Regions from separate parts of the Arthrobacter citreus genome, predicted to be linked through region 2. Evidence: riboswitches for the same ligand, from Rfam matches in the RefSeq annotation. Region 2 holds a riboswitch; the other holds the start of a gene.
The links. Region 2 has a riboswitch for guanidine ahead of AAE021_RS17060 (multidrug efflux SMR transporter). Riboswitches for the same ligand answer to the same signal wherever they lie in the genome.

Region 1: linked by a shared signal. The riboswitch ahead of AAE021_RS00640 (multidrug efflux SMR transporter) and the one ahead of AAE021_RS17060 (multidrug efflux SMR transporter) in region 2 are both predicted to bind guanidine.

What each region holds. Positions count from the first base shown of each region.
Region 1 is NZ_CP151657.1:132,890-137,095, reverse strand. Features, by position in the region: gene AAE021_RS00655 (alpha/beta fold hydrolase) at 1-351, opposite strand, end outside; gene AAE021_RS00650 (MAB_1171c family putative transporter) at 351-1,349, opposite strand; gene AAE021_RS00645 (hypothetical protein) at 1,346-1,816, opposite strand; gene AAE021_RS00640 (multidrug efflux SMR transporter) at 2,012-2,326, opposite strand; guanidine-III (ykkC-III) riboswitch at 2,337-2,407, opposite strand; gene AAE021_RS00635 (metal-sensitive transcriptional regulator) at 2,518-2,775, opposite strand; gene AAE021_RS00630 (rhodanese-like domain-containing protein) at 3,189-4,206, shown strand, end outside.
Region 2 is NZ_CP151657.1:3,668,202-3,672,407, forward strand. Features, by position in the region: gene AAE021_RS17050 (amino acid permease) at 1-628, opposite strand, end outside; gene AAE021_RS17055 (multidrug efflux SMR transporter) at 759-1,145, opposite strand; gene AAE021_RS17060 (multidrug efflux SMR transporter) at 1,148-1,462, opposite strand; guanidine-III (ykkC-III) riboswitch at 1,473-1,537, opposite strand; gene AAE021_RS17065 (MFS transporter) at 1,633-2,955, opposite strand; gene AAE021_RS17070 (LysR family transcriptional regulator) at 3,349-4,206, shown strand, end outside.

The DNA.
Region 1 (4,206 bases), 350 kb from region 2:
TTCGCCCAGATGTCCGCTCAACTGTCCCGCGCCGTCGCGCGCAATATGGGAGGCGCTGCCTCTTTCCACCGTCCGACGCAGCCGCTGGCCGGACACGCTGGGAGGAGCGAGCACCACGAGGTCGCCACCGGACGGTGCGCGCATGCTCAGCCGTCCCGGGTGCGCGGCAAACCCTCCGGGCTCAAATTCCAGATACTCCCGGCCTGCCGTTTGTCCGCTTCCCAGGACCGGGATCAGCCGTTGGCTCCGGCCCGCATCCGTCACTTTGGCCCGCAGCAGCGAACCGCTCACTGCGGCAAGGGCACCCAGCACGACGACGGCGCCTGCCGCCGGCACAGCGAGGCGGCGCATCAAAGCATGCGCCCCTGTTTCAGGCACAGCGCCTCGGCCTCCCGCAGGGCCGCCGCATCCGCCGTCGACAATTCAGCGCCCGGGTTTCCGGTCACCGCTATCCAGTCATGGATCTCAATGACCAGGCGGTGGATGGCGTCAGTGGCGCCGCGCGCGGATTTCCGGAGTGCAGGGGCTGTGTCCGGCGTGCCTCCGATGAGGCTGACGTCGGGGGTCCGGGCGGCAGTTTTGGTCCAGAGGGCTTTGAGCTGCGGCTCGAGCTGCCTGATCTGGCGCTTGATACTGATGTCATTGATGATCCTGCCGAGCGGAGGAACTGCCAGGCCCACGGACAACAGGACAACCGTCAGGGGATACAGCACGTCATAAACGCCGCCGACTGACCTCATGATGCCCTCTTGCCCCGTCACATGCGTGACGTCCATGACAATCACTGACGCACACAGCAGCAGGCCCACGCCGCAGCCCGTGCCGATAATGCTGAATCCGGCCCGGAACCGCCGGCGCCGCATGTGGGGAACGTTCCGGACGCAGGTTCCGAGTGTGGCCGCCATGACGGCAAAGATGTAGACATATTGAACGGCTGAGTACAGGGCGGCTGCGGGCTGGTCGCCGTAATCCAGCATGAATGTTGTGGACGGCATCGGATTGTCGATTGCCGCGAAGGTAACCACCATCACCACGGCGGTCCCCAGCGCGCCAGCTCGCCCCCACACCCCTCCACTGCCCCGGCTGCTCCCGGCCGTGGCGCCGAGGGTGATGGCGCGGGAGAGGTAAAAGACGCCAGTAATCAGCAGAATATTGGAGACCAGGTCCAGTGCGTTGGCCCAGGGCAGCAGCTCCGCAGCCCACCGGTACACCTCATTGATGTTGGTGGTCAGGGACGCCGCTATGACCACGGCGGCTTTCAGCATCGAGTTGTCCGGGCGGGCGCGGGCACGGAGGGACAGGGTCAGGACCAGCAGCCACATGAACGCCGCGACCAGCAGGTTCATCATTCGAAGTACGCCTCATATCTGAAGATCTCTTGGGTGGATTCCCGCAGCGCCGCTGCCAGAAGGTCAGCCAAGTGTTCGGCGGTGGCTTCCAGGTCGGAGCGGAAATCTCCGCGGGCCAACGCTTTGGTTACCGTCTCCCCGGAGAGTTCCTGGAAGATTTTTATCCCCTGCCACGTGGCGCCCTCGTATTCATCATGCCGGAGGATCATGTGGGAGAGCTCGTGGAGAATCAGCTGTTGGCGGTGCAGGATTCCTTTTGTTGCCGAGTGATAAACCACGTCAACGTGCTCCCGCGGAATCCAGAGTCCGCAGATTTTCTTTCCGTTGAGCTTTTCGCTCTCGACAATCACGATTCTGCGGTTGCGGAGGGTTTCCAAGTGCTTGATCAGCGATTCCAGGGTTATGCGCTCGGGCAATCGGAGACGGTCAAAGGCGTCTCTCGCGGTTCGGCGCAGCTGTTCATCCATGGGAACCATCAATGTACCTGATGTCCCGCTGCATTCATGATCGGAACATGTTCCGATCATGTATTATGGAGAAACCGGCCCGCCGCCGGGCATTGCGAAAGTTGGGGGACTTGCGAGAGTTTTCGCAGCTATGCCCGGCACGGGCCGGTTTCGTTTTCCTGATGGATTAGCCGGCCGCATTCAAGGCCGAAGGGATTAGTGGCTGAGCTTGAGGCCCACTACCCCGCCAACGATCATCATAAGGAACACAACCTTCAGCAGCGATGACGCCTCATCTCCGGTGACCATGGCATAAACAACGGTCAAAGATGCGCCAATTCCCACCCATACCGCATAGGCCGTGCCGGTGGGCAGCTCCCTCATCGCAAAGGCAAGGCCGGCCATACTGGCCAGCAGCGACGGAATAAACACCAGAGTCGGTCCGAGTTTGCTGAAGCCGTCGGATTTGCCCAGGGCAGTTGCCCATACAGCTTCCAGTACGCCGGACACAACAAGAATGATCCACGCCATAACAATCTCCCATGGGCCGTCTTGTCGCACACCGGGTACGGCACCCATCGTCCGGGAGGCTCACTGTGATGGTGAGGCTCTGCCTTAAAGCTCTCACGCCGTGAAGCCGGCGTAGAATTTGGTGAGGCATCTGACCACATTGGCGAGGCATCTGACCACATTGGCGAGGCATCTGGGCGCAGGGGGCGATATTAGGCCAGGGTCAGGAAGAGTTTCTCCATCTCGGCGCGGTCGGCCGTGGAATCCTCGTTCGCAAGGCACTTCTCAAGCCCCGTCGCGATGATGGAGAACCCCGCGCGGTCAATGGCCTTGGAAGCTGCCGCGAGCTGCGTCACCACATCCTTGCAGTCGGCGCCTTCTTCCAGCATGCGGATGACGGCGCTGAGCTGCCCGCTGGCCCGCTTGAGCCTGTTGATGGCCGGTTTCATGTCGTCTGATTCCAGTTGCATGCTGCCCCTCCTCGGTTAACGTCCATTCATCCTATACCCCAGGGGGTTTCCTCAGGCGCCCCGCATGAGTGATTTGGATACCCCCGGGGGTATATGCCAGACTCGATGTGGCGGTAGCAACCGCCAGCCACCCACACCAGAGGAGAAACACATGTGCCGCGCAGTTACCTGCCGTAAGTGCCAGAAGATGACGTGGGCTGGATGCGGACAGCATGTCCAGCAGGTCATGTCGCACATTCCCCGCAGCGAGCGCTGCACCTGCGACAGGAACGCACCGAAAGCGCCGCCGTCAAAGGGTTGGCTAACGCGCCTTCTCGGCCGCTAGCCGAAGTAGCCGCCATGCCCCGGAGGCGCGGCGGTGAAGATCCCCTCATACCCCTCCGGGTATCAACTCTCGAATCCCAAGGAGACACATGCTTCTCGAACGCATCTATGACGAAGACCTGGCTCAGGCCAGTTACCTCATCGGCTGCCAGGCCAAGGGCGAGGCGCTGGTGGTGGACGCCCGCCGTGACATCGAGGTGTACCGCCGGCTGGCTGCAGCCAACGGCATGAAGATCGTCGCCGTCACCGAAACGCACATCCACGCCGACTACCTCTCCGGAACCCGGGAGCTTGCCGCTGCCACGGGCGCGCAGATTTATGTTTCCGGTGAAGGCGGAGAAGACTGGCAGTACGGCTTCGACGGCGAGCGCCTCTTTGACCAGTCCGCGATCACTCTGGGCAACATCACCGTCAAGGCGCTGCACACCCCCGGGCACACGCCGGAACACCTGTCCTTCCTGATCACCGACGGTGCCTTCAGCAACAGCCCCGGATTCCTGCTCTCCGGAGACTTCGTTTTCTCCGGTGATTTGGGCCGCCCCGATTTGCTGGACGAAGCCGCCGGCGGCGTCGACACCCGCTTCGCCGGGGCGCACGATCTGTTCGTCTCCCTGAAGGAGAAGTTCCTTACCCTGCCTGACTACGTTCAGGTCTTCCCGGGTCACGGCTCGGGCAGCGCCTGCGGCAAGGCACTGGGCGCACTCCCCTCCTCCACCGTGGGCTACGAACGCAACTTCTCCTGGTGGGGCCCCTTCCTGGCCGCGGACGACGAGGCAGGGTTCATTGCCGCACTGCTCGACGGACAGCCCGATGCCCACGCCTACTTTGGCCGGATGAAGCGTCAGAACCGTCAGGGTCCGGCTGTGATGGGAGAGCGTACGCCGCTTCCTGAAATTCCGGTGGAAACAGTTGCCGCCCGCCTGGCTGCCGACGAAATCTCAGTGGTGGACACCCGTCCCCACAGCCTGGTCCACCAGGGCACGGTGCAGGGGGCCGTGAATATTCCGGCCGGAACCAAGTTCGCCAGCTTTGGAGCCTGGGCGCTGGACCCCGAGCGGGATGACCGCCCGGTGATCCTGCTGGCAGGGAACCAGGAAAGCGCCATGG
Region 2 (4,206 bases):
TGAACAGGATCAGCACCACTTTGATGGCCACCGCCACGAGCTCAAACCGGCCAAAGGTCTTGGTGCCGCGGCTCAGGATCCAGGTGATGAACAGGCAGACCACCAGGGCTGGGACATTGATGACGCCGCCCTCCACGGTGTCTCCCGTGCCCTGCATCCAGGCCGGAACATTGATGCCGATGCCGGCCATGAACTCAGTGAAATAGCCGGAAATGCCGATGGCGACCACCGCCACAATGGCCGTGTATTCCAGCAGCAGATCCCAGCCGATAAACCAGCCGATGATCTCGCCCAGGGCCACGTACCCGTAGGTGTAGGCCGAGCCGGCGCGTGGAACCATACCTGCAAACTCGGCGTAGGACAGGGCTGCAGCCGCGCTGGCGAGGCCAGCGATCAGGAAGGAAATCAGTACGCCGGGCCCGACGCCGGGGGCATCAGGCCCGCCGTTGGCCACCAGGCCGGCGAGGGTAAAGATGCCGATGCCGATAATGCCGCCAACGCCGATGGCAGTGAGCTGCCACAGGCCAAGGCTTTTGAAGAGCTTATTGCCGGTTGTTTCGTCTTCCACCTCGTCGATGGGCTTGCGCCGGAAAAGGGAAGAGGAGGACGAGCTTTCTGCCGTGGCCATGGGAGGCTCCGATCGTCGCTGCCGGTGTACCTGGGGTCACCGGAGCGTCACGCCGGCGACCAGAGCAGTATCGTCCCGGTTAAACCCCCTTGGAAAGAGCCGCCGCAAAAAGAGCAGGCAGGGGGTGCTCCTATTGTCCGGTTTCGGGCTCCGCCGGGGACTGCCCGCCGTCGGCGTCTTCTTGTCCCTGAGCCTTGGCGGGCGATTCAACGAACTTCAATCCGACCACGCAGCCGATGATGCCGGCCAGGAAGAGGATTTTCAGCAGGCCGGGTTGTTCGTTGCCGAAGACCATGGCGTAGGCCACGGTGAGCACCGCGCCCAGCCCGGTCCACACCGCGTAGGCGGTGGATATGGGAATGAAGTTCATGGCGTAGGAGAGACCCACCATGGAAAGAATGCCGGCGGCGAGGAAGATCAGGGACGGCACAAGAACCGTGAAGCCTGCCGAAGCGTCCAGGGCGGTTGCCCACACGGCTTCCAGGACGGCGCTGAGGAGCAAAACAATCCACGGCATGCTTAGCCCACCACTTTCAGGCCGACGACGCAGCCAACCACACCGAGCAGCAGCAGGACCTTGATGACCGTGGCTTTCTCACCGCCGAACAGCATTGCGTACGCGGCGGTCAGGACGGCGCCGATCCCCACCCACACGGCGTATGCGGTGCCCACCGGGATGGACTGCATGGCGACGGCGAGGCCGGCCATGCTGAGAACGATGCCCGCGGCGAAAATGACGGTGGGCCAGAGGCGCCGAAAGTTTTGTGACTTGCCGAGCGCCGTCGCCCAGACGGCCTCCAACATGCCGGAAAGAACAAGAATGACCCATGCCATGACAGATTCCTTTGGCCAGTCTTGTCGCTGTCCGGGTACTGAACCGTCGTCCGGAGACCGGGATCCGGTCTTGACCTCCTACGGTAGCAAATCCGAAACGGGACTGCTGCTACCGCTGGATCATCCCTTCCACTTCCTTCGTGAAGACCTCGGCCGCGCCCTGGGGGCTCTCATGCTTCCGGCGGGGACTTCCTGCCCGCAGTCCTAACCCGGGACCTGCTCCAGCTCATGGTTCCGGCCACGGCTCTGGCCGGGATCCGTAACAGCGGCTTGGTCCAGCCCCCGGGCCGCGGCTGGACCTGCCGTGCCAGGATCAGGCCGATGCATGCCGCAGCCAGCGCCGGTACGGCGCCGGCAACAAAGATCGCTGCCTGCGGTCCGAGGACTTCGGCAAACCATCCGGTCAGGGGTCCGCCCACTGCCTGCCCGCCAATGAGCACCATGATGTACAGGCTCATCACGCGCCCGCGGATCGGCACTGCTGTGGTGGACTGCACCAGCTGGTTGGCACTGGTGATGAACTGCATGGAGCAGAAGCCGGCCACGATCATGGCTGCACCAAAGACCGGCAGCGACGGCGAAAAGGCGGACACGGCCAGCGCGCAGCCGTAACCGGCCGCACTGACAATGACTGTCCGCAGCCGCAGTGTCCGCCGCCGGGTTGACGCGATTGCACCGGCGAGGGCGCCGGTGGCGACCAGGGTGTTCAGGAGCCCGAAACCGTTGGCGCCGCTGCGGAACACCTGGTCCGCGAAGGCAGCCATAAGCACCGGCGTGCTCAAGGCAAAGACTGACACGAACGCGCACATGGCCATGGGCCAGAACACGGTGGGTGTGGTGCGTGCGTACCGCACGCCTTCCCGGAGCATTCCCTTGGTGCGCGGCGCCGGATCGGTCTTGAACAGCTGGTCAGTGCGCAGCCGTCCCAGCATGAAGACGGTGAAGCTGCAGGCTGCGGCATTAATGGCGAAGGCCCAGCCTCCGCCCACCGCACCGATCAGCACGCCGGCCACCGCGGGCCCGACCATGGCGCCGAGCTGGAAGACGGAGGAGCTGACGCTCAGGGCATTGCGCAGGTGTTTTGGCCCCACCATCTCGTGGACAAAAACCTGGCGTGCGGGTTGGTCAATGACGGTGACCAAACCCAGTGCCAGTGCCACAAGGTAGACGTGCCACACCTGCACGGCGCCGGTCAGGGCCAGGACTGCAAGGCCCAGGGCAAGCACTGCGGCGGCGGATTGGCTCACCATGAGCAGGATCCGTTTGGAGTACCGGTCCGCAACCATTCCGCCGAGCGGCCCAAGGAGCAGAGTGGGCAGGAACTGGAAGGCCGTGGTGACGCCAACCGCGGTGACGCTCCCGGACAGCTCCAGAACAAGCCAGTCCTGGGCAATGCGCTGCATCCAAATGGCCACCACTGCTACCAGGTGGGCAGCAGTGAACAGGCGGAAGTTCAGGATCCTCAGCGATGCGAAAGTGTCGCGCCACGGCACAGGCTCGGAACGGGTTGTTGTGTGGCCGGATGGATTCCCGGGCGAAGCGTGGGGAGGATCCTGGCGCGAAGCGTCGGAAGAGATCCTGGATGAAGCGTGAGAAGGGTCTCGAGGGGAAGGGTCCTGCGGTGAAGGGGGCTGGAGTGTGCGGTGTGCCAAGGAACGTCCTGTGAGCGAAGAAGCGGGTGCCGTGCGCGGTGCGGTGATGCGATTCAGCCTAGTTCGGGACAAGCAGGAATGGACGGAGTAGGCTCCCTATCAACCTCATTGCGGTTTGTTATGAGCACGGCCTGGTTTGATGCGGTGGGATATAGGCCTGGTAATGGCAGTAATGGCAGTAATGGCAGTAATGGCAGTAATGGCAGTAATGGCAACGGAGCAACCGGAGGCAAAATGTACGAGCCCGCACAGCTGCTGAGTTTCCTTACCGTGGCGGAAACCCTGAGCTTCACCGGAGCAGCCGCCCGGTTGAACCTGGCCCAGCCCACCGTCAGCCAGCACGTGCGCAAGCTCGAAGCCGCATGCGGCCGGATCCTCCTGGAGCGCGACACCCAGACAGTGCGCCTGACCGACAACGGCGATGCCATGGCTGGTTTTGCCCGGAACATCCTGGCCGCGCACCAGAGCGCTGAATCATATTTTTCCGGTTCCGCCATGCGCGGCCGCATCCGCTTCGGAAGCGCCGATGACCTGTCTCTGACCCGTCTACCGGACATCCTGCGCCGCTTCCGCCGGCTGTATCCGCAGATCAACCTCGAGCTGACCGTCAGCCAGAGCGACCGCTTGCACCGCCGGCTGCAGGCCGGACAGCTTGATCTGGTGTTCATCAAGACTGCCGTCAACGCCGATCAAGGGACGCGCGCTGATCAGGGGTCCCATGCTGGTCAAGGGTCCCACGCTGGTCAAGGGGCCCACTCGGGTCAGGGTACGAACGCCGGTCAGGGGACGGATGTCCGCCGTGACCGGTTTGTCTGGGTGGGGCTGAAAGAAACAGTTTTGGAACAGGGTGCTCCGGTTCCGCTCGTGGCCTATCCGCATCCCAGCCTGAGCCGCCGCTTTGCCATTGAGGCGCTGGAAGCCGCAGGCCGGACCTGGCGGGTCACCTGCAACACCCGGGAGGTCAACGGCATCCTGGCTGCAACCCGTGCCGGAATTGGGCTGTCGGTGCTGCCGTCATCCCTGGTCCCGGCCGATTTGGAAAAGGTGGGCAGGCGGCTGGAGCTGCCGCCGTTGGGTGAAGTGGATTTCACC